Regions from separate parts of the Ciceribacter thiooxidans genome, predicted to be linked through region 3. Evidence: predicted binding sites of a transcription regulator. Region 3 holds the regulator's gene; each other region holds the start of a gene.
What was found. Region 3 encodes PhoB, which activates phosphate uptake and scavenging genes when phosphate is short. Its sites were predicted from a motif close to TGTCATNNANCTGTCAT; they were not measured.
Positions count from the first base shown of each region.

Region 1 (6,073 bases), 1.7 Mb from region 3:
TATCTCGTCTATCTCGGCATCCGCCTCTGGCGGGCACCGGTCGGCGACGAACCGATCGCCGACAACGACAACCTGCCGGAGGAAAAGCCGCTGCGCATCCTCGGCCACGCCTTCGCCGTCACCGCGCTCAACCCGAAGAGCATCGTCTTCTTCATCGCCTTCGTGCCGCAGTTCATGGCACCGTCGGCGCCCTTCCTGCAGCAGGTGGCCGTACTCGAAGCGACCTTCGTCACCCTCGCGATCATCAATGCGCTGATCTACGCATTCGTCGCCGATTCGGCCCGCCGCTTCATCCGCAAGCGCTCCGTCCGCAAGGCGGTGAACCGCACCGGCGGCACGCTGCTGATCGCCGCCGGCGCCGTGACGGCCGGTTATCGCAAGATCGCCGCCTGAAACCATCGAACTGCGGCGGGCTTGCCGCAATTCCGCCCAGCGGCTATGAAATCCCATGTTAACTTTTCGTAAGCTGCTTCGCGGCAGTCGTCGTTTACATACGGATGGCCGGATGATTTCTCGATTGGACCGCAAAACCCCGCTCGGCCTCGCCACCGTGCTTCTCGCCGGAATTGCCGGCTGTACGAGCAGCATGGACCAGGCGGCCAAGCAGGAACTGAAGGCCAATCCCGCAGCCGGCACATCCGTCGCGCAGACTGCTGCGGCGACGCCGGCAACCGCCGAATCGAACACCGGCCTGATCTCGACCGCCGGTGCCGAACCCGGCCCGATCATTCCCGGAACCTCGACGCCGGCACCGGTCCCGACCTTCAAGGCGATCGCGCTTGCAAATCCGGCCGCGACACCAGCCGCGCTCGCCATGGCAAGCGGCCAGGAACAGCTCGCCATGCAGACCGCCGCCATGCCGGCCACGCCCGACGCGGTTCCGGAACTGGCAAGTGCCGAAACCGTGTTGCCTGAGGAAGTGACGGCGATCCAGACCGTGGTTCCGACGCAGAAGCCGGCCGGCGCGCTCGCCTATGCGGCACCGTCCGCATCCTCGTCGCTCGCAGCGCTCGACGCACAGTTCGACATTTCCCCGCCCGGCGCGCCGCCGGCGGTCGAGAAGGAGAAGGTGCCGCAGGCCGCCAAGGGCCCGACCGTCATCAACGGCCTCATCAGCAAGTACGCCGCGTTCTACAAGATCCCCGAGGAACTCCTCCACCGCGTCGTCCGCCGCGAAAGCACCTACAACCCGAAGGCCTACAACAACGGCCATTACGGGCTCATGCAGATCAAGTACAACACGGCGAAATCGATGGGCTACGAAGGCCCGGCCTCCGGCCTCTTCGACGCCGAGACCAACATCAAGTACGCGGCCAAGTATCTGCGCGGCGCCTGGCTGGTGGCCGACAACAGCAATGACGGCGCTGTGCGCCTTTACGCCCGCGGCTATTATTACGACGCCAAGCGCAAGGGCATGCTCTACGTCCTCGAATAGGATCAGTCGAGCGCGCCCGCGATCGCTTTCACGAACAGCTGCGGACGATAGCCGAGCTTCGAAGGCGTGAGCCCGAGCCTGACCACCACCAGCCTCTTCGAAGGAACGATCGCGATCGTCTGGCCGTCATGGCCAACGACCCAGAGGGTGTCGTCGGGAAGGCCGAATCTGCTGTCGGGCTCGTCCCCCGGTCCGACCGCCCAGGCCTGGATTTCCGTATAGGTGCCGCCCGAGGCCCGCGTCGGCCGCTGCATCGCCGCGACAAGCCCCTCCGGCAACAGGCGCTCGCCCTTCCAGACGCCGTCCTGCAGCAGGAACTCGCCGAAGCGCGCCCAGTCGCGACCCGTCGCATACATGTAAGAACTGCCGACGAAGGTACCGGCCTCGTCCGCCTCGAGGACAGCGCTCGCCATGCCGAGCGGCTGGAACAGAGCTTTCCGCGGATAGCCGAGTGCCGCCTCGCGGTCGCCGATCCGGTTCATCCATATCTTCGAGAGCAGCACGGCTCCCCCGGAGGAATAGCTGAAGACCGTTCCCGGCTCCGCCGCAAGCGGCCGCGTAGCGGCAAACGCCGCCATGTCCGGCTCCAGGTAGAGCATGCGCGTGACATCGGTCACATCACCGTATTCCTCGTTGAACGCAAGGCCGCTCTCCATCGCGAAGAGGTCGCGCATGCGGATCGCGGCGCGACCGTCGCTCCTCCATTCGGGCAGCAGGTCACGGTCATCGAGCGCAATGCGCCCTTCGCTCATCAGCCGGCCGATGAGCGCCGCATTGACGGTCTTGGTCATCGACCAGCCGAGCAGCGGCGTCGTGGCAGAGAACCCGTTGCCATAAGCCTCACCGACAAGCCGGCCGTCCTTGATGACGACCACCGCCCGCATGCCGGGGCCGGCAAGGTCGGCATCGGCGAGCACCATCCCGAGCTTCGGATCGATCGGCGTCGCCGCCTCGCCGTCGGGCCACGGCACATTGGTGGAGGCGGCGGCAACCTGTTGGAGCACCGGCGCAGGAATAGGCCCGGCCATCGCGCCACCACCATCCGGGGCGCTCGCGCAGCCGAGGCCCTCGCGGTAGACGGCGCTGTTCGGCGCGATGAAGCCGAGAAGGCGGGCCGTCACCCGCTTCTTCTCCCGGTCGGTGTCGAGGCCGATGAGCTTAAGCAGCGGATTGCCCGGTGCCTGGACGTCGACCCTCAACACCTCGTCGGGATCACGGCCGGCGATGAAGACGTTGGAGCAGACGATTTTTGCGGCATAGCCGGTGCCGACCCGCAACAGTGCCGGCGGCGACACGGCAAGCCAGACGACCGCGGCCGCGACTGCCGTCGCGAGCAGCAGGAAGAAGCCCTTCACCATCCGCCTGATCAGTCTCATCCTCGCCTGCTCCTCTTTCCGGGCGCTTGCCGCCTCTCGCGGCCGCACCATAGCGCCGCCGCCGCGTCTCCCGCAAAGCCTTTGAAGCACGGCGGAAAAGCTGAACCCGTTCTCCCCGACCAAAACCGATCCGGTCGCTCGTAAACAGGGCGCTTCATCAAACTGTTGCATCGCCGCGCTACACGCCGGAGACCTTCAACGGATGGCCTTCCCGATGACCGACCTCGCCCCGGAGACTGAACTTCCCCGCAGCAGCAAGATTGCCGAGGCGCTTCTCCGGCACAGGGCGCTGAGCCGCGATGGCCTCTCCGAACGGCTGTTCGGCATGCTCTTTTCCGGCCTCGTCTATCCGCAGATCTGGGAAGACCCGGAGGTGGACATGGCCGCGATGGAGCTCGGCGAGGGTCACCGGCTCGTCACCATCGGCTCGGGCGGCTGCAACATGCTCGCCTATCTCTCGCGCTCGCCCGAACGCATCGACGTCGTCGACCTGAACCCGCACCACGTGGCCTTGAACCGGCTGAAGCTCGGCGCCTTCCGGCACCTGCCCGACCACGCGGCCGTCGTACGGATGTTCGGCACAGCCGGAATGCGCACCAACAGCTGCAATTTCGACCGCTTCATCGCTCCCAATCTCGATGCCGAAAGCCGCGGCTACTGGAACGGGCGCCGGCTCGACGGCCGCCGGCGGATCACCGCCTTCGACCGCAATTTCTGCCGCACCGGCCTGCTCGGACGCTTCATCGCCGCCGGCCATCTGCTCGCGTCCCTGCACGGCGTTCGCCTCGACGGCATCACCAGGGCGAAGACGCTCTCCGAGCAGCGGCACTATTTCGACACGCACATCGCCCCGCTCTTCGACAAACCGCTGGTGCGCTGGATCACGCGGCGCAAGAGCTCGCTCTTCGGGCTCGGCATCCCGCCGCAGCAATATGACGAGCTCGCCAGCCTTTCCGACGGCGAAAGCATCGCCCCGGTCCTGAAGAGCCGCCTCGAAAAGCTCGCCTGCGACTTCCCCATCGCCGAGAACTGGTTCGCCTGGCAGGCCTTCGCCCGCCGCTATCCTTCTCCCGACGAGGGGCGGCTCCCGACCTATCTCGCCCGCGAGAACTATGACGCGATCCGCACCAATGCCGGTCGCGTCGCCGTCCATCACGCAAGCTTCACCGAACTGCTCGCCAGCAAGCCGGCGGCAAGCGTCGACCGCTTCGTCCTCCTCGACGCCCAGGACTGGATGAACGACCGCCAGATCAACGCGCTGTGGAGCGAGATCACCCGCACCGCCGCTCCCGGCGCGCGCGTGATCTTCCGGACCGCCGCCGAACGCAGCGTGCTCGACGGCCGTCTCTCGCCCGCCCTCCTCGACCAGTGGCACTATCTCGCCGAACGCTCGCGCGAACTCGGCACCTGCGACCGCTCGGCGATCTACGGCGGCTTCCACATCTACGAGAGAAAAGGCTGATGGCGGAGATCTTGTTCGGGCAGGACGATCACAACGACCATGCCGGGCGCATGGACCGCATGTACCGATATCAGCGCCACATCTACGACCTGACGCGGAAATACTATCTCCTCGGCCGCGACCGGATGATCGCCGAACTCATCGTGCCGGAAGACGGCTCGCTCCTCGAAGTCGGCTGCGGCACCGGTCGCAATCTCCTGCTCGCCGCTCGCCGTTATCCGGGTGCCAGGCTCTTCGGCCTCGACATCTCCGCCGAGATGCTCGCCCAGGCCGGACGCAATTTCCGCGGCCTGCCACTCCCCGTGTTCCGGCTCGCAGACGCGACGAGCTTTTCCGCCGGAGAATTCGGGACTGCCGGCTTCGACCGGATCATGATCTCCTACGCGCTCTCGATGATCCCCGACTGGGAGAGCGCGATCGACGCGGCAATTGTGGCACTCGCGCCCGGCGGCTCGCTGCACATCGTCGACTTCGGCCAGCAGGAGCGCCTGCCGGCCTGGTTCCGGCGCCTGCTTATCGCCTGGCTTTCGCGCTTCCATGTCACCCCGCGGGCGACCCTGCGGGAGGCCCTGGAAACACGGGCGAAGGTCGCCGGGGCGGAGCTCCGCTTCGAAACCGTGGGTCGCGGCTATGCCTGGCTTGCGGTCGTCCGGATGCCCGGCTGATATCGGCAGTTGCAAATAACGGCTTTTTAACGATGATAGAGCCACAATTGGGCTTGCACCTGTTGTGTCATGCGTTCGTGCGCGCCGCCTCAGGAGTACGGTTCAAATATCATCTACGGGCCTTCGATGCGGTTGCTTGTTCTGGCTTTCCTGCCCCTTTTCCTGCTTCTCGGCGGTTGCACCTCCGCGAGCTACGACCTGATGGAAACATCGTCGATCAAGCCGCGCTTCCAGGACACCGACCCGCAGGATTTCGGCGACAACACGCCCTACCGTCACAAGGTCCACGGCATCGACGTCTCCAAGTGGAACGGCGACGTCGACTGGGCCTCGGTGCGCAAGTCCGGCGTCTCCTTCGTCTTCATCAAGGCGACCGAAGGCAAGGACCGGATCGACTCGCGCTTCGACGAATACTGGCGCGCAGCGGCAGCCGCCGGCCTGGCGCACGCGCCCTACCATTTCTACTATTTCTGCTCGACCGCCGACGAACAGGCCGACTGGTTCATCCGCAACGTGCCGAAGGCCTCGATGCATCTGCCGCCGGTGCTGGACGTCGAGTGGAACCCGAGCTCGAAGACCTGCACGCTGAGGCCGAACGCCGCCACCGTGCGCGCCGAGATGAAGCGGTTCATGGACCGGATCGAGGCCTATTACGGCAAGCGGCCGATCATCTACACCTCCGTCGATTTCCACCGCGACAACCTCGCCGGTTATTTCCAGGACTATCATTTCTGGGTCCGCTCGGTGGCGAAGCACCCGCAGGACATCTATGCCGACCGCCGCTGGGCCTTCTGGCAGTACACATCGACCGGCGTCGTGCCGGGCATTCGCGGCCAGACCGACATCAATGTCTTCGCCGGCACCGAACAGAACTGGAAGAACTGGGTCGCCTCCGTCTCCAAGTGATGGGTGTCGCAAGAGAACATGGGCGGAGGACCGGGGAAATCCCCCTCTCCGCTTCCACCGCCATCGCACCGGAGCCCATGACCCGCCTCTTCCTCGCTTTGGCCAAAATCTCTTCCGATACCACGTCCACCGAAACCCATGAGGAAGTCCGCATGTCCGCCCGTACCCGCCTGACCACCATCGTCACCCTCGCAAGCCTGCTCGCCTCCACCGCCGTCACCGGCGCGAC
Region 1 is NZ_CP059896.1:1,092,996-1,099,068, reverse strand. Features, by position in the region: gene H4I97_RS05145 (LysE family translocator) at 1-393, shown strand, start outside; gene H4I97_RS05140 (transglycosylase SLT domain-containing protein) at 518-1,435, shown strand; gene H4I97_RS05135 (serine hydrolase domain-containing protein) at 1,438-2,811, opposite strand; gene H4I97_RS05130 (BtaA family protein) at 3,026-4,273, shown strand; gene H4I97_RS05125 (class I SAM-dependent methyltransferase) at 4,273-4,938, shown strand; gene H4I97_RS05120 (glycoside hydrolase family 25 protein) at 5,065-5,844, shown strand; gene H4I97_RS05115 (lytic murein transglycosylase) at 5,997-6,073, shown strand, end outside.
Region 1: the regulator PhoB is predicted to act here: its motif matches at 2,964-2,980, upstream of H4I97_RS05130 (BtaA family protein).

Region 2 (6,073 bases), 420 kb from region 3:
CAGGCCGCTTCGGTCGAGGAGACCGCAGCCGCCCTCGAACAGGTGACCACGACGGTGAAGGATACCGCCATGCGGGCCGAAAACGCTGGCGAACTCGTCGCCCGTACCCGCAGCGGGGCGGAACGTTCCGGTACCGTCGTCCGCAATGCGGTCGCCGCGATGAACGAGATCGAGAAGTCTTCCGGCGAAATCGGCAACATCATCGGCGTCATCGAGGACATCGCCTTCCAGACCAACCTGCTCGCCCTCAACGCCGGGGTCGAGGCCGCCCGCGCCGGTGATGCCGGCAAGGGCTTCGCCGTCGTCGCCCAGGAAGTGCGCGAGCTCGCCCAGCGCTCGGCCAATGCGGCGAAGGAGATCAAGTCGTTGATCTCCACCTCGAGCGCCCATGTCGGAACCGGCGTCGCGCTGGTCGGCGAGACCGGCTCGGAGCTGGAAAAGATCGTCGTCGCCGTCCAGGACATCAGCCAGCACGTCGCGGCGATCGTGACGGCGAGCCGCGAACAGGCGACCGGCCTGCAGGAGATCAACACCGCCGTCAACCTGATGGACCAGGGCACACAGCAGAATGCCGCCATGGTCGAGCAGCAGACCGCCGCCAGCCATTCGCTCGCGACGGAAGCCACCTCGCTGAACAGCCTTCTTGCGCAGTTCACGCTCGCCGAAACCGGCGAGCGTGAACTGCGCGCCGCCTCTCCCTCCGCCGCATCACGGTCGGCGGGTCGCCGTCCGGCGCCTCAGGCGGCAACGGAAGGCAGCGGCCCCGCCGCGTCCCCTGCCCGGGCGCTCGCGAACCGCGTCGCCGGCGCCTTCGGCGGCGGCTCGTCTTCGGCGGCCGTCAAGCAGGAATGGTCGGAGTTCTGACCGTCTCCGCGACGTCATGAAGAAGGCCCGGACCGCCGCCGCGATCCGGGCCTTTTCTTTTGGAGTAAAAGAGGGTGCCGGCGTTCAGCCCGCGGCGTTCACGCCGAAACCCTTCTGGCCGAGCGCGCGGAACACCGTCTCGACGATGCCGCGACTGTCGAGGCCGGCCTTCTCATACATCGCCTCGGGCTTGCCTTGCTCCATCCACACGTCGGGAAGCACGAGGGAACGGATCTTGAGACCGTGATCGAGCAGGCCCTCGCCCGAAAGGAAGTGCAGCACCTGGCTGCCGAAGCCTCCGGCGGCCCCTTCCTCGACGGTCACCAGCACCGCATGCTCGCGGGCGAGCCGGCGGATGAGGTCGTGATCGAGAGGTTTGGCGAAGCGGGCGTCCGCCACCGTCGTCGGAAGTCCGGCGGCGTCGAGGTCCTCGGCTGCGAGCAGACATTCCGCAAGGCGCGTGCCGAACGAGAGAAGGGCGATCTTGGTGCCTTCCTTGACGATCCGGCCCTTGCCGATCTCCAGGATGGAGCCGCGTTCGGGCAGTTGCACGCCGACCCCCTCACCGCGCGGATAGCGGAAGGAGATCGGGCCTTCGTCGTAAGCTGCGGCCGTGCGCACCATGTGCTTCAGCTCCGCCTCGTCGGCGGCGGCCATGACCACGAAACCGGGAAGCGAGGAGAGGAAGCCGGTGTCGAATGAGCCGGCATGGGTCGGCCCGTCGGCGCCGACGAGGCCGGCGCGGTCGATCGGGAAGCGCACCGGCAATCTCTGGATCGCCACGTCGTGAACGACCTGGTCGTAGGCGCGCTGCAGGAAGGTGGAATAGATCGCGCAGAAGGGTTTGAAGCCTTCCGCCGCAAGACCCGCGGCGAAGGTGACGGCGTGCTGCTCGGCAATGCCGACGTCGAAGGTGCGGTGAGGGAAGGCTTCCTGCAGCTTGTCGATGCCGGTGCCGGAGGGCATCGCCGCGGTGATCCCGACGATCTTCTCGTCAAGGGTCGCCTCCTGCACCAGCGTTTCGCCGAACACGGCGGTATAGCTCGGTGCGTTCGGCTTCGCCTTGGCCTGCGTGCCGGTGATGATGTCGAACTTGTTGACGCCGTGATACTTGTCGGCGGCCGCTTCCGCCGGAGCGTAGCCCTTGCCCTTCTGGGTCACGACATGGATCAGCACCGGACCCCTGCCGTTGTCGCGGACATTGCGCAGCACCGGCAGAAGGTGCTCGAAAGAATGCCCGTCGATCGGGCCGATATGGTAGAAGCCCATCTCCTCGAACATGGTACCGCCGGTCACGTAGCCGCGGGCATGTTCGACCGCACGGGTAAGCGCCCGGTCGACGCTCTTGCCGAGATAGGCCGTCAGTTTCTTGCCGAAGTCGCGGAAGCCCATATAGGTGCGGCCGGAGGCGAGCCTTGCCAGATAGGCGCTCATCGCGCCGGTCGGCGGCGCGATCGACATGTCGTTGTCGTTCAGGATGACGATCAGCCGGGCGTCCAGTGCGCCGGCATTGTTGAGCGCCTCGTAGGCCATGCCGGCCGACATCGCGCCGTCGCCGATCACCGCGATGACGTTGCGATCGGTATGGCTAAGTTCGGCAGCGACCGCCATGCCGAGGCCGGCCGAGATCGAGGTCGAGGAGTGTGCGGCGCCGAACGGATCGTATTCGCTCTCGGCCCGACGGGTAAAGCCGGAAAGGCCACCCTCCTGCCGCAGCGTGCGGATGCGGTCACGCCGGCCGGTGAGGATCTTGTGGGGATAGCACTGGTGTCCGACGTCGAAGATCAGCCGGTCGTGCGGCGTGTTGAAAACCTTGTGGATCGCGATCGTCAGCTCGACGACACCGAGGCCGGCGCCCAGGTGTCCGCCGGTCTTCGACACTGCGTCGATCATTTCGTCGCGGACCTCGCGGGCAAGCTGCGGCAGGTCGCGGTCTTCCAGTTCACGCAGGTCCGTCGGCAGCTTCACCTTGTCGAGCAAGGGGGTCTCGGGCAGCGATGTCACGGGCTCAGGCCTCATTCTTCTTATGTCTTCGGTTCAAGGGTCCTGCGCCCCAGGCGGAAATTTCCGGCCCGGCAACACCGCAGAACGGCCCATGCCTCCCTTATATAGAAGTTAACGACGCTCGGGCAAAGGGACAAACTCGTCTTCGTCGCCGGGAACAATGTCGAATCTGCCGGTACGCCATTCCTCCTTGGCCTTTTCGATGCGTTCCTTCGACGAGGAAACGAAGTTCCACCAGACGTGACGCGGGGAAGCAAGCGGAGCGCCACCGAAAAGCATGACGTGACAACCGTCGACCCCTCCCTTCAGCGTGATCGCGTCGCCGGGGCGGAAAACCAGCAACTGGTCGGCGCCGAAACGATCGCCGGCGATCTCCACCTCCCCGGACAGGACATAAGCGGCGCGCTCCTCGTGGCCGGCATCGAACGGGAAAGTGGCGCCGGGCACGAGCGCCAGGTCGACATAGAGCGTGTCGGAGAAGACCCCGACCGGCGAGGCCATGCCGGAAAGACTGCCGATCACCACCCGCCCGCTGGCGCCGTGGTCGTCAAAGACGGGCATCGCGTCACGCCCGGTATGGGCGAATGCGGGGTCGATCTCCTCCTTCTCGTCGGGAAGAGCGATCCAGGTCTGCAGGCCGGAAATCGAGAGCGGGCTGCCACGCAGGTTTTCCGGCGTGCGTTCGGAATGGACGATCCCCCTGCCCGCCGTCATCAGGTTGATGTCGCCGGGACGGATGACGAGCGTCGTCCCGAGGCTGTCGCGGTGCTTGATCTCGCCGTCGAAGAGATAGGTGACGGTCGAGAGGCCGATATGCGGATGCGGGCGCACGTCGAGCGCCTCGCCCGCCTTCAGCACGGCCGGGCCCATGCGGTCGAAAAAGATGAAGGGGCCGACCAGACGTCGTTTGGCCGAGGGCAGCGCACGACGCACGGCAAGCCCGCCGATGTCGCTGGTCCGTGGAATGATGAGATGTTCGATGGCGTCGCAGGCCGGCGCGTCGCCGGCGGCTGGGTCGATTCCGGGAAAGAACGACATGGAGGTCTCCGATCGATTGGCTTTTGCCAACTTAGTTATCATCGGCACGGGATGACAGGGAAAATCCGGTACACCCGCGGGATCTGCGGGTGACACACCGTTCAGCCCGTGGACAATTGAAGAAATGGCGCAGCTTCCACAGGCCCGGGCGGGCCCGTCACAGAACTGTAACGGCAGCCCGTTAACCCGCAGTTCGGATATTCCAACAGCGTCAGCACAGGAGCAAACCATGACCGACGTCGACACCAGCAAGCTGTCTTGGGACGAATGGGACGAACTGCAGAACCCGCCGCCGGCCGAAACCGATTTCGACCGGGTCGTCGAGCGGGCGATCTCGCGCCGCGGTTTCCTCGGCGGCGTGCTCGTCCTCGGTTCGGCCGCCGCCGCCATGGGCACGCTCGGCAACCTGATGAGCTCGACCTCGGCGCAGGCCCAGGAAGCGGCCTCGCGCTTTCAGTTCAAGCCGGTTCCGATCGCCACCGACAACACGGTCCATGTTCCGGAAGGCTACAGCTGGCAGCCGCTCGCCAAATGGGGCCAGCCGCTGTTTTCCAACGTTCCGGACGTCGATCCGGCGAAGGGCGTCAGCCTCGAAAACTCCGACAAGGTCTTCGGCGAGAATACCGACGGGATGGAGCTCTTCGTCATCGGCGGCCATCAGGTGATCGCCATCAATCATGAATACGTGAACCCGGAAACCAACCTGCCGCACACCGAAAAAGGCGTGCCGCAGTCGGCCGACGACGTGAAGATCCTGCAGAACATGCAGGGCGTGACGGTCATGGAAGTCGCCGAGGGCGAAAGCGGCTGGCAGATCGTGCTCGACAGCCCGTTCAACCGCCGCATCCACCACAACACGCCAATGAAGCTTTCGGGCCCAGCCGCCGGTTCCGAACTCGTCAAGACGGCCGCCGATCCGAACGGCACCGACTGTCTCGGCACCTTCAACAACTGCGGCGCCGGCCGTACGCCGTGGGGCACCTATCTGACCTGCGAGGAGAACTTCAACGGCTATTTCGGCTCGACGGATGCGAACTTCGCCCTGCCGGAGGACTATGCCCGGTACGGCATCACGGCCGAGACCCGCTACGCCTACGAAAAGTTCGACGAGCGCTTCGATGTCTCGAAGAACCCCAACGAGCCGCGCCGCGCCGGCTACGTGGTCGAGATCGACCCGTCGAGCGCCACGTCGACCCCGGTAAAGCGCACCGCCCTCGGCCGCATCAAGCACGAGAATGCCGCCGTGGTGATTGCCCGCGACGGGCGCGTGGTCGTCTACATGGGCGACGACGAGCGTGGCGAGTTCCTCTACAAATACGTCTCGAACGGCATCTACGTTCCGGGCGGCGATACCTCCAAGCTGCTCGACGAGGGCACGCTTTTCGTCGCGAAGTTCGCCGATGACGGAACCGGCGAATGGCTGGCGCTGACGCCGGAGACGACCGGCATGAAGATGGACGAGATCTGCGTCTTCACCCGTCAGGCCGCCTCCAAGGTCGGCGCCACGACGATGGACCGTCCGGAATGGGTGGCGATCAATCCGGTTGCCATCGAGGCCTATTGCGCACTGACCAACAACAGCAAGCGCGGCATCAAGAAGAATGCCGGTGGCGACGAGATGCCGGTCGGTGGCCCGAACCCGCGCGAGAAGAACGAGTACGGGCAGATCGTCCGCTGGTATCCGGAAAACGACGATCATGCCGACGGCAAGTTCAAGTGGGACCTGTTCTGCATGGCCGGCAATCCGGACGTTCACAAGGACGCCTATGCCGGCTCCTCCAACATCAACGCCGGCAACATGTTCAACTCGCCGGACGGCATGATGTTCGATACGACCGGCCTTCTCTGGATCCAGACGGACGGCGAGGATTCGAACGAGGGCGACTTCGCCGGTCAGGGCAACAACCAGATGCTCGCGGGCGATCCGGCCACCGGCCGCATCGAGCGCTTCCTGACCGCACCGAAGGGTTCGGAAGTCACCGGCCAGACCTGGTCGGCCGACAAGCGCACGCACTTCGTCGGCATCCAGCATCCCGACGCGCCCTTCCCGGACGGCGAAGGTAAGCTGCCGCGCTCGACCGTCATCGCGATCAAGCGCGACGACAACGCGATGATCGGCTGACGGACACGCTCACCGCTTGCGGAGGGGCATCGGCTCGGGCCGGTG
Region 2 is NZ_CP059896.1:2,626,619-2,632,691, forward strand. Features, by position in the region: gene H4I97_RS12880 (methyl-accepting chemotaxis protein) at 1-864, shown strand, start outside; gene dxs (1-deoxy-D-xylulose-5-phosphate synthase) at 949-2,868, opposite strand; gene H4I97_RS12890 (pirin family protein) at 2,980-3,906, opposite strand; gene H4I97_RS12895 (PhoX family protein) at 4,136-6,028, shown strand.
Region 2: the regulator PhoB is predicted to act here: its motif matches at 4,062-4,078, upstream of H4I97_RS12895 (PhoX family protein).

Region 3 (6,073 bases):
GGCAAGCGGCTTGTCCGCCGTTCCGGATTTGGTCGCCTGCTTCCGCACACGGGCGTCATCCATGATGGTGCGCAAATCGTGGGACGAAACGGCCGAGAGGTCGAGGAAATGCTTCGGAGATACCATGGGAAAACCTGTCTGAATTTCTGCTGCTTAGGCTTGTGCCGCCTGCTTTTCGTGGGCGCCGTGCACCCGTTCGGCCGCGCGCTCGATCCGCGAAAGCCCCTCGCGCGCTTCTTCCGCTGTCGTGATCAGCGGCGGCAGCAGGCGAATGACATTGTCGCCAGCCGGAACGCTGAGAATGTGCTCGTCCCGCATGGCCTGCAGCAGTTCTGCGTTCGGTACCTTCGCCTTGATGCCGAGCATCAGGCCCTCGCCACGGATATCCTCGATGACGTCGGGGAAGCGGTCGTGAAGCGCTGCGAGCCCCTGCCGGAAGACCAGCGCCACATCTCGCACGTGCTCCAGAAAACCATCTGCAAGAACAACGTCGAGCACGGCGTTGCCGACGGCCATCGCCAACGGATTGCCGCCGTAGGTCGAGCCGTGCGTTCCGGCTTTCATGCCGGACGCAGCCTCCGCCGTGGCAAGACAGGCACCCAGAGGAAAGCCGCCACCGATACCCTTGGCGACGGCCATGATATCGGGCGTGATGCCGGCCCATTCATGGGCGAAGAGCTTGCCTGTGCGCCCGACGCCCGACTGGACTTCGTCGAGGATCAGGAGAAGCCCCTTTTCGTCGCAGATCTGGCGAAGCGCCCGCAGGAACTCATTGGACGCCGTACGAATGCCGCCTTCACCCTGCACCGGCTCGATGAGGATTGCAGCCGTATTATCGGTGATCGCCGCCTTCACCGCCTCGATATCGCCGAACGGCACCTGGTCGAAGCCCGGTGCCTTGGGTCCGAAACCTTCAAGGTACTTCGCCTGCCCTCCCGCAGCGATCGTCGCCAGCGTGCGGCCATGGAAGGCACCCTCGAAGGTAATGATGTGGAACTTCTCCGGGTGCCCCTTCGAGAAATGATAGCGGCGCGCGGTCTTGATCGCGCATTCCAGCGCCTCGGCGCCCGAATTGGTGAAGAACACCTTGTCGGCGAAGGTCGCGTTCGTCAGCCGTTCACCCAGAGTCTCCTGGCCCGGCACCTCATAGAGGTTCGACAGGTGCCAGACCTTTCCGGCCTGCGCCTTCAGGGCCTCGACGAGATGCGGATGCGCATGACCGAGCGCATTCACTGCAACACCGGCCGCGAAATCGAGATATCGCTCACCATTCTCCGCAATCAGCCAAACCCCTTCGCCGCGCTCGAAACGCAAAGGCGCGCGCAGGTAGGTTTCGTAAAGCGGCGTGGCTTCAGCCATGGCGGAACAGCTCCTTCGCAACCGATAGATGTCAAGAACGATCATCCGATTTCCCGGAGAAAAATCCCCGAAAAAATCAAAAATGCCGCCTTTCGGCGGCGGCTGGCACTATCGGCATTTCCCGTTGCGCTGTCAACAAAACTGCGACAGGCAAAGGTTTTTTGTCACGCCGGGACGACTTTCACAGCTTTGATTTTTTGCGCCAACGCCAACCAGCAAGTTGGGGAAAACTTGAAAATCGATTCCCGTTGATTCGTCCGACTCTTGTCACGGAGTCAGCGCCACACTAGGTTAAATTTACATTAAAAGATTGCATGCGGCAGAAATAGTCACCGAAAGTATCGAGGAAGTTTTGTTTCGGATTCGTTCGAAGCAACGGTGACGGATTCTGCCATCAAAATCGCGACGGCGGAGATAATGGCATGAATTGGACAGATGAGCGCGTCGAAAAACTGAAAAGGCTTTGGGCTGAAGGCCTGAGCGCAAGCCAGATCGCCGCGCAACTCGGCGGAGTCAGCAGGAATGCCGTGATCGGCAAGGTCCACCGTCTGAACCTGCCGGGACGCGCAAAGTCCGGCGGCGGCACGGCACCGGCGCGTACGCCGAAACGCCCGGCACCGACCCCTCGTCCGTCGGGCTTTGCTGCACGCGTTCCCACCCGTGCAAACGCCCGGCCGGCAGGCGGCGCCATACTGAAGGAAGAGGGCCAGATCGGTCTCATCCAAGAGGTCCGCGCCGTAACCTCCTCCAACGTCGTGATTCCGATTTCCCGCCGCCTCGGCCTGACGGAACTCACGGAGCGTACCTGCAAGTGGCCGATCGGCGATCCGATGAGCGACGAGTTCCACTTCTGCGGCTGCGAGTCTCTCGATTCCTCACCCTATTGCAGCTATCACGCGAAGCTCGCCTACCAGCCGGTTTCCGAGCGTCGCAAGGCGGAACGGTAAGCTTTCGCCGACACAGCAGAGAAAACGGGCCCCGCGGGCCCGTTTTTTTATACATGAGACGACAGGACCTCAGGCCTCCATCGAGTAGCCTGCCCCGCGCACGGTGCGGATGACGTCCTGCATGTTGGAAAAGTTGAGCGCCTTGCGCAGGCGTCCGACATGGACATCGACGGTGCGTTCGTCGACATAGATGTCGTGCCCCCATACGCCGTCCAGAAGCTGCGATCGGGAGAAGACGCGGCCGGGCGACGACATCAGGAACTCCAGCAACCGGAATTCGGTCGGGCCGAGGCGAACCTCGCGGCTCTTGCGATGAACGCGGTGCGTCTCCCGGTCAAGCTCGATGTCGCCGCAGCGAAGGACACTCGAGAGCACCTCGGGACGCGCGCGCCGCAGCATCGCCTTGACGCGCGCCATCAGTTCCGGCGTGGAAAACGGCTTGACGACGTAGTCATCAGCCCCCGTGGCGAGACCGCGCACCCGCTCGCTCTCCTCGCCGCGCGCCGTCAGCATGATGACCGGCAGGCGTTCGGTTTCCGGCCGCATCCGCAGCCTGCGGCAGAGTTCAATCCCGGAGACGCCCGGCAGCATCCAGTCCAGCAGCAGGAGATCGGGAACCCTTTCCTGGAGACGCAGTTCCGCCTCGTCGCCGCGCGGAATCGTCTCCACCTCGTAGCCTTCGGCTTCCAGATTGTAACGAAGGAGTACGCTCAGCGCCTCTTCGTCTTCGACCACCACTATTCTTGGCTGCATCGCTTGCTCATCCTCCGCAGCGGCATCACTCGGTGACCACGCCGACATCCGTCGTCAGGTCTTCCTTCGGTCGCTCGCCTTCCGGCTGGGCCCCGGTCGTCATGTAGTAGATGGTTTCGGCGATATTGGTGGCATGATCGCCGATCCGCTCCAGGTTCTTGGCACAGAAGAGGAGATGCGTGCAGCTGGTGATGTTGCGGGGATCTTCCATCATGTAGGTCAACAGCTCCCTGAACAGGGACGTGTAGACGGCATCGATCTCATCGTCGCGGTCACGAACCGATTTCGCCTTTTCCGCCGATCGGGTCGAGTAGACGTCGAGAACTTCCTTCAGCTGAACGAGCGCGAGCTCGGAGAGATGTTCGATCCCGCGAGCCAGCTTGCGTGGAATACCGGCGCTCTGGACCGCCATGGCGCGCTTGGCGTTGTTCTTGCCGAGATCGCCGACCCGTTCGAGGTCGCTGGCGATCTTGAGCGCTCCGATGATCTCGCGAAGGTCACTGGCGACGGGCTGACGACGGGCGATGGTAATGACAGCCTTGTCGCCGATTTCGCGCTCTGCTGCGTCCATGATGACGTCGTCGGAGATGACCTTGTGCGCAAGCGCGGAGTCGCCCTGGACCAATGCCCGGACGCTGTCGCTCACCATCTGTTCGGCAAGTCCGCCCATCTCGGAAATGCGGCGCATCAGGTATTTCAGTTCTTCGTCGAAGGCGGAGTAGATGTGTGTCGATGACATGTCGTGATCCTCGAATGAATGCGTCAGCGCGACCGATGACAGGGCATCAGCCGAAGCGGCCCATGATGTAGTCCTGCGTGCGCTGATCGTCGGGATTGGTGAACATCTTGTCGGTATCGTTTTCTTCGACGAGCTCACCGAGATGGAACATCGCCGTGCGCTGCGACACACGCGCCGCCTGCTGCATGGAGTGGGTCACGATGACGATCGTGTAGTTCGCGCGAAGCTCGTGGATCAGTTCCTCGACCTTGGCGGTCGCGATCGGATCGAGTGCCGAACAAGGTTCGTCCATCAGGATGACCTCGGGGCTGACGGCGACGGCGCGGGCGATACAGAGACGTTGCTGCTGGCCACCCGAAAGCCCGGTGCCGGGCGCATCGAGGCGATCCTTCACTTCATTCCAGAGGCCGGCTTTCTGCAATGCCGACGCGACGATGTCGTCCATGTCCGACTTCTTGCGAGCGAGCCCATGAATGCGCGGGCCGTAGGCGACGTTCTCATAGATCGATTTCGGGAACGGATTCGGCTTCTGAAACACCATGCCGACCTTGGCGCGCAGTTGAACCGGATCCACCTTGGGATCGTAGATGTTCTCCCCGTCGATGGAGATGTGTCCTTCGACGCGGCAGTTGGCGATCGTGTCGTTCATGCGGTTCAGGCAGCGCAGGAAGGTCGACTTGCCGCAGCCGGAAGGTCCGATGAAGGCGGTGACCGAACGCGGCGGTATCTCGATGTCAACGTCCTTGATCGCGTGCTTGTCGCCATAGAACACCTGAACCTTGCGGGCCGAGATCTTCGAGTCGTTCATCGTTGCAGCCTTCGTCGTGGTCGTCATTGTAGTCGGCATGTTACTCATAGTCAGCCCTCTTACCAACGGCGCTCGAAGCGGCGGCGAAGAATGATCGCGATCAGGTTCATCATCAGCAGAAATACGAGAAGCACGATGATCGCACCGGACGCGCGCTCCACGAAGGCCGGGTCGCCGCGTTGCGTCCAGTTGTAGATCTGGACCGGAAGAGCGGATGCCGGGTCGAAGAAGCCTTCTGGTGGCCCGGCCGGATACTCACGGACGAACGCCACCATGCCGATGAGCAGCAATGGCGCCGTCTCCCCGAGGGCGCGAGCCAGACCGATGATCGTTCCTGTGAGGATACCCGGCATCGCCAAAGGCAATACATGATGGAAGGTCGCCTGCATCTTCGACGCACCGACGCCGAGAGCTGCATCGCGGATCGACGGCGGCACTGCCTTCAGCGCCGCGCGCGTGGCTATGATGATGGTCGGCAACGTCATCAGCGTCAGTACGAGGCCGCCGACGATCGGCGCCGACTGCGGCAAACCCACGAAGTTGATGAGGACCGCGAGGCCAAGAATACCGAACACGATCGAAGGCACCGCCGCAAGATTGGAGATATTCACCTCGATCAGATCCGTGAACCTGTTCTGCGGAGCGAATTCCTCCAGGTAGATCGAGGCAGCAACCCCAAGCGGCAGTGACAGTACGAAAACGATGAGCATCATATAGGCGGAGCCGATGATGGCGACACCGAGACCGGCGGCTTCCGGACGCGTATCGGAAGCGTCCGGTGCCGTGAAGAACGACCAGTTAAAGTTGGTCGTCAGAATGCCCGCTTCCTTCAGCTTGTCCGCCAGCATCAACTGCTCGGGCGATATGTTCCGGTCGAGCTTGGCGCTCTCCATCGTCACGCGGCCCTTGTAATAGCCATCGATACGGCCGGCGGCGAGAAGATCGAAACGGACGGTCTGGCCGATCGCCGAAGGATCGGCAAGGACGAACCTGCGCAGATCGGCCGGGGCTTCCTTGGAGATCAGTTCTGCGGCTGTCTTTGCATTGACGCCGTCGCCAGCAATACCTTTCGCGGCCATCGCATCCTGGAGAGCCTTCTGGATCAGCGGCGCATAACCGAAGGTGGATACCTTGGCGATCGCCTCCGGATTGCGGTCGCCCGCCTTGTCCAACTTGGCTGGATCGAGAAAAATGTCGAGCGAGACGTATGTCTGCTGGAAGGACGACAGGCCGTTCGACAGGATCGACGCCAGCAGCCCGATGAGGGCGACAATACCGATGATGACGGCGATGCGTCCCATCATCCGGAAACGCGCCTCGGCCGCATTGCGCCGGCGGGTTCTCTCGTCGGCAGCATATAGCGACTTGCCTCTGGCTTCGGCAGACGAGGCGGAGAACGCGGAAATCTCGGTCATTCGTACTGCTCCCGGTATTTGCGCACGATGTAGAGGGCCAGCACGTTCAGCC
Region 3 is NZ_CP059896.1:3,047,659-3,053,731, forward strand. Features, by position in the region: gene argF (ornithine carbamoyltransferase) at 1-126, opposite strand, end outside; gene H4I97_RS15020 (aspartate aminotransferase family protein) at 154-1,359, opposite strand; gene H4I97_RS15025 (GcrA family cell cycle regulator) at 1,782-2,306, shown strand; gene phoB (phosphate regulon transcriptional regulator PhoB) at 2,376-3,059, opposite strand; gene phoU (phosphate signaling complex protein PhoU) at 3,085-3,798, opposite strand; gene pstB (phosphate ABC transporter ATP-binding protein PstB) at 3,845-4,633, opposite strand; gene pstA (phosphate ABC transporter permease PstA) at 4,666-5,910, opposite strand; gene pstC (phosphate ABC transporter permease subunit PstC) at 6,018-6,073, opposite strand, start outside.

Region 4 (6,073 bases), 1.2 Mb from region 3:
CGAAGTGCAGGTTGACGATACGGTTCGCCTCCGGATTGATGACCTTGCCGTCGCCGTCATATTTCGGCGGCTGGGCGAGATCGATCTGGTAGGTGACGCCGTCGATCACATCGAAATTGTAGGAGGGGAAGTGCGGGTTGAGGAGCGGTGCGTCCTTCGCGCCGGGCTCCACCTGGTTGAACATGCCGGCCGACATCTCGAGCCAGTTCTTGACCTGCTCGCCGGTCACCAGCACCGCCTGGACCGTGTTCGGGTAGAGATAGAGGTCGGCGACATTCTTGATCGCGATGTCGCCGGCGGCGACGTCCGTATAATAGTCGGGGCCGCCGCGTCCGCCGGCCTTGAAGGGCGCCGCCGCCGAAAGGATCGGATAGTCCTTGTATTCGGAGTCCTTCAGCATTTCGCGGATGTACCAGGTCTGCGCATTCGAGACGATCTGCACCGAAGGGTCGTCGGCCACGAGCGCGAAATAGGAATAGAGCGGCGCCGACGTCTTGCCGACCGATGTACGGACATATTGCAGCGTAGCCTCGTGCTCGGTGGCGACGGACGCGATGATCTCGGGCTTGTCGGACACGTCCGCGACGACTTTGCGGTTGTCGTCGCGGTGGTAGATCGGACGTGCTTCGCAGGTAAAGTCGACGATCTGCCAGCTTGCGCCGTCCTTCTCCAAGAGGAGGTCGATGAGCCCGAGATGTGAGCCCCAGAACCCTCCCATCACCGCCGGCTTGCCGAGCAGCGTACCCTTGATCGGGTCGGCGCCCGGCACGTCGTCCCAGGTCTTCGGGCCGGGGAAGACCAGATGCTGGTGCCCGGTGAAGACCGCGTCGATGCCGGCAACGCCGGCGAGATAGAGCGACGCATTTTCCATGCGGTCGCTCTGGCCGTGCCCGTCGATGCCTGAGTGGGAAAGCGCGACGATGAGGTCGGCACCATCCTCCTTCATCACCGGGATCCAGGCCCGCGCCGTATCGACGATGTCGCGGGTCTGTGCACGGCCTTCGAGGTTCTTTGCATCCCAGACCATGATCTGCGGTGGCACGAAGCCGATGAAGCCGATGCGGATCGGGTTTTCGTTGCCGGCGCCGTCTCTGATCTTGCGGTCGAGAATGGTGTAGGGCTTGAAGTAAAGCTCGTCCTTCGTCGGATCTTCGGCCAGCTTGCCCTTCGTGAGATTGGCGCACACGATCGGAAAGTTCGCCCCGCCCAGCGTGTTGAACATGAACTCCAGGCCGTAGTTGAACTCGTGGTTGCCGAGCGTGCCACACTCGTAGCCAAGCACGTTCATCGCCTTGATGACCGGATGCAGATCGCCGGCCTTCATGCCCTTTTCATAGGCCATGTAGTCGCCCATCGGATTCCCCTGCAGCAGGTCTCCGTTGTCGATCAGCATCGAGTTTCCGGCTTCGGCGCGGATCGAATCGATGATCGACGCGGTGCGGGCAAGCCCCATTGTGTCGTTCGGCTTGTCGGCATAGTAGTCGTAGGGCATCACGTTGACGTGGATGTCCGTCGTCTCCATGAGCCGCAGGTGGGCCTGGTTGCCGTTCGCCCGGGCGGCGAAAGGATGGAGGACGACGAGAGCGGTGGTCGCTGCAAAGCCCCCGAGGAGACTGCGGCGCGAAATGGGATGCAGATCAGACAGGGACATGTGGGGTCTTCCTCCGGTGGCTGCCCTTGCGACGGGCAAGACTAGAGCCGTTTAGGCACAAGTGCATCCGGAAAATGACAGGCATGTGTCGGTTGTGGCCGCTGCGGTGTTTGCAGCGGCGAGACACGGAGGACAGGGGCCGTCGCTCCGTGCGAAGTGCCCCGTGATCCTTCAGCGACGGTATGCCTTTTCCGCTCGATCAGCGGGTTAGAACCGGACGGACTTCTTTGTGGAAGTGCCGGAAGTAAGCCGACATCTGTGCGAGCGTATTGCTCGTGCTAATGACTTCGACGCCGAGACGACTCGCCCTGCGCCAGCGTACGGTGGCTTCGATCAGACCGAGGTGGTCGTTCTGGATCTGCACGACGCTGCCGGCGGCGGCGTGGAGCGGTGTCGCAAGTTCGAGCGCAAGACCCGTTCGCGAGACGTCGACCATCCGCGCATTGGCTTCCTGCTGCAGATACTTCACCTTGCTGTCGACCCGACAGCGTTGCCGCGATGCCCGCCGTGTTTCCATATTCAGGTTTGATTTCGTCATGGTTCCCCGAAAAGGTTGTCCTTAAACGCAACCTTAGGAGGAGTTCTTTGCCGGTCGTTGAATCTTGTCGTTAAAATTGTCGCTATATGCATCAAAGGCCGACATTCGGCCGGTCGATGATCTCGCGGAGAGCAAAGCTGGAGTTGATCTTGACCACATGTGGCAAGGCAGACAGCCAATCGCGATGGATGCGCTCGTAGTCCTCGAGGTCCTTGGCCGCGACGCGGAGGATATAGTCGTATTCGCCGGACATCAGATAGCAGACGAGGACGTTCGGACAGCGCTTTACGGCAGCCTCGAAATCGGAGAGTGTTTTCGCGAACTGGCCCGAAAGCGAGATGTGCACGATTGCGATCATCTTATATTCGAGTACCTTATTCGACAGCCGCGCGTGATAACCGCTGATCACCCCCGATCGCTCAAGGATGTCGTGGCGCCGCGAACAGGCCGAAGCACTTAGTCCGACCTTCTCGGCGAGCTCCGCGTTGGTCATGCGACCGTTTTGCTGAAGCGCTTTCAAAATCGCAAGATCAATCGCATCCAGTTCCTGCATTCGAATATCCTTCGATGAATTCATTTTTACGCGCAATAATGCGCGAAATTAATGATGCTCAAAATCGAAATTTGCAAGGACATTTTGCGCCTTCGGTGTTTCAAATCTTGGGTCAAATCACCCGAGGCGATAAACGCCGCAAGAGAGGAACAAAAATGCTGGTAGGCTGCCCCAAGGAAATCAAGAATCACGAGTACCGCGTCGGGCTGACCCCGGGTGCCGTGCGCGAATACGTGGCGCACGGTCACAAGGTGCTGATCGAGACGGGCGCGGGCGGCGGTATCGGCGCCGACGACGGTGCCTATATTGCTGCCGGTGCCGAGATCGTCGGTTCGGCCAAGGACATCTTCGCTCGTGCCGACATGGTCGTGAAGGTCAAGGAGCCGCAGCCGTCGGAATGGACGCAGCTGCGTGAAGGCCAGATCCTCTACACTTACCTGCACCTCGCTCCCGATCCGGAGCAGACGAAGGGTCTGCTCGAATCCGGCGTTACCGCCGTTGCCTACGAAACCGTGACCGACGACCGCGGCGGCCTGCCGCTGCTGGCTCCGATGTCGGAAGTCGCCGGTCGCCTGGCGATCCAGGCCGGTGCCACGGCACTGCAGAAGGCCCATGGCGGCCGCGGCGTGCTGCTCGGCGGCGTTCCCGGCGTGCTTCCGGGCAAGGTCACCGTCATCGGCGGTGGCGTCGTCGGCCTGCATTCCGCGCGCATGGCCGCCGGCCTCGGCGCCGAAGTCACCATCATCGACCGCTCGCTGCCGCGCCTGCGCCAGCTCGACGACATCTTCGCCGGTCGCGTCCGCACCCTCTACTCGACGATCGACAGCCTCGAACAGGCCGTCTTCGCCGCCGACCTGGTGATCGGCGCCGTGCTGATCCCGGGTGCCGCTGCGCCGAAGCTTGTCACCCGCGAAATGCTCTCGGGCATGAAGAAGGGTGCCGTCATCGTCGACGTTGCGATCGACCAGGGCGGCTGCTTCGAAACCTCGCATGCGACGACGCATTCGCATCCGACCTATGAAGTCGACGGTGTGGTTCATTACTGTGTCGCCAATATGCCCGGCGCCGTGCCGGTCACGTCCACCGAGGCCCTGAACAACGCTACGCTTATGCACGGCCTTGCGCTCGCCGATCGCGGCCTGCGCGCTCTCGCCGAAGACCGTCACTTGCGCAATGGCCTCAACGTGCACCGCGGACGCATCACCAACCGTCCGGTCGCGGAAGCGCTCGGCTACGAGATGCACGCGCCGGAAATGGTCCTTAACGTGGCGTAATGTAAGATTGCGCCTCGGCGAGCATTCCGTGACGTAAGAACCGCGGAACGTCGCTGCATGTGTCACGACCGGCCAGTCTCTGGCCGGTCGTTCGCGTTTCCGCTCATGCCCTGTCGATACGGCACTGGTAGCAATTGTTGGTGGCCGACCGGACGTGCACGTAGGCAATATCTTCCCGTTCGAGAAGCTTGGCGGCATATTGCCGGATCTCCTCGCGCGGGGTGACGGCGCCGGAACCGTAGACAATCCGGTCGTTGTCGCCATAGCCGCGCAGGATGTAGCTCGGGTGCCGCAGGATCGGCGGTAGCGCCTCTCCGCCGTCGTGACGTTCACAGGCCTCCGCATGCAGGAAGATCGGCCCGGTCTCCGCATAAGGCTGGGGTGCGGGAAGGGACGGTGCGCGAGAATGAGGTAAGGCTCGCCGGCACCGACCAGACGCAGGCAGTGGCGGCAGGGAACGCCGTCGCCATCGGAAACGCTTCGTTCCGGGGCGAGGCCATAGGCGTCGGCTTCCCCCTCGCGATAGGAGGCCGCAATGGTGGACGGTAAGGCGGAAAATCGGATCATGGACATGGTGTCTCCTTTCGATCGCACCATTTTCCGCCGAGGACGTTCCCGAACCACCCGTTTCCTGCCGGATTGCGGAAAATTCGGCCCAAATTTGGTTGTTTCCGCAGATTGCCGCCCCGTGCCCGGATGCACTATGCAAAGTAATCGGGGCTGTAGAATTCGGGGGAATTATGCTCAGAAAACTTATGTGTGCGGCGCTTGCCTGCGTCGCGTTCGCGATGCCTCATGCTGCGCGATCGGAAGAGGTGCTCGATCTCGGCAAGCTCAATGACGAACAGATGACCGAGACGATCAATTTCGTCACCGGCAACGCGATCTTCGTTCTTTTCCACGAAGCCGGCCACATGCTGGTTTCCGAACTCGGCGTGCCGGTTCTCGGCCGTGAGGAAGACGCCGTCGACGCGCTGTCGTCGATCCTGCTTCTCGAGGCTCATGACGAGACGCTCGACCAGGCGATCACCGATTCGGCCGACGGCTGGTTCCTCGCGAGCGACAAGAGCACCGAGAACGGCGACGAGCTCGCTTTCTGGGACAGCCACGGGCTCGACGAGCAGCGTGCCTACCAGATGGTGTGCATGATGGTCGGCAACGATGCCGAGGGCTTCAAGCAGTTCGCCGACTCGATCGACTACCCGAAGGAGCGGCGCGAGGAGTGCGCGGTCGAATACGTCCAGACTGCACAGAGCTGGATGAGCGTGCTCGCACCCTACAACAGGACCGACGGCAAGAAGGCGGACATGAAGGTGACCTATGAGAAGGTCGCCGATGAAGAACTCGCGGCCTATGCCTCGATGATCCAGTCGGCAGGCTTGCTCGAGGTCGTGCGGGACGTGTTCGCCGAGAGCTATAACCTGAAGGATGGCATCCGTATCACGGCCAAGGCGTGCGGCCAGCCGAATGCGTTTTGGCATCCGGGTGAACGCGAGCTCACCTATTGCTACGAGCTCGCGCAGATGCACATGACGCTGATCGCCGACTATCTGCTGAACAAGGCCGAATGACCGACGGGCGCGGCCTCACGGAGAGGCCGCGTCCCGGCGGATCATCTGAAGCAGTTCTTCCTCGGTGAGCGGCTCCACGAGAGCGTCGAAGGTTTCGACCGGCGAGAAGCCGAAGCGCTGGTAGAGCTGCAGGGCGCGCGGATGGTCGAGGGTATTGGTCGTGACCGTCACCTTCTTGGGATCGTTCTGCCAGGCGAGATAGAGCGCCTGCAGCAGGAACCACTTGCCGAGACCCATGCCGAGCACGTGCTCCATCAGGCCGAAATAGGACAGCTCCACGACGTCGTCGTTCTTCTGCGCCAGTTCGAAGAAGCCGGCAGGCGCTCCGTTGACGTAGAGAACGTTGATGCTGACCTTCGGGTCGTGGACGATCGCGCGCAACTCGGCGTCGTTCATCCGCAACCGCGCATGCCAATGCCAGCGCCCGCCGACCTGGCGCTGCAGGAAGCGGTAGAAGGGCAGGGGAATTTCGACCGCCCGCATGAT
Region 4 is NZ_CP059896.1:1,870,657-1,876,729, reverse strand. Features, by position in the region: gene H4I97_RS08945 (bifunctional 2',3'-cyclic-nucleotide 2'-phosphodiesterase/3'-nucleotidase) at 1-1,651, opposite strand, end outside; gene H4I97_RS08940 (PilZ domain-containing protein) at 1,851-2,120, opposite strand; gene H4I97_RS08935 (Lrp/AsnC family transcriptional regulator) at 2,281-2,742, opposite strand; gene ald (alanine dehydrogenase) at 2,898-4,016, shown strand; partial or broken gene H4I97_RS08925 (DUF1203 domain-containing protein) at 4,120-4,589, opposite strand; gene H4I97_RS08920 (DUF4344 domain-containing metallopeptidase) at 4,757-5,587, shown strand; gene sseA (3-mercaptopyruvate sulfurtransferase) at 5,603-6,073, opposite strand, start outside.
Region 4: the regulator PhoB is predicted to act here: its motif matches at 1,726-1,742, upstream of H4I97_RS08945 (bifunctional 2',3'-cyclic-nucleotide 2'-phosphodiesterase/3'-nucleotidase).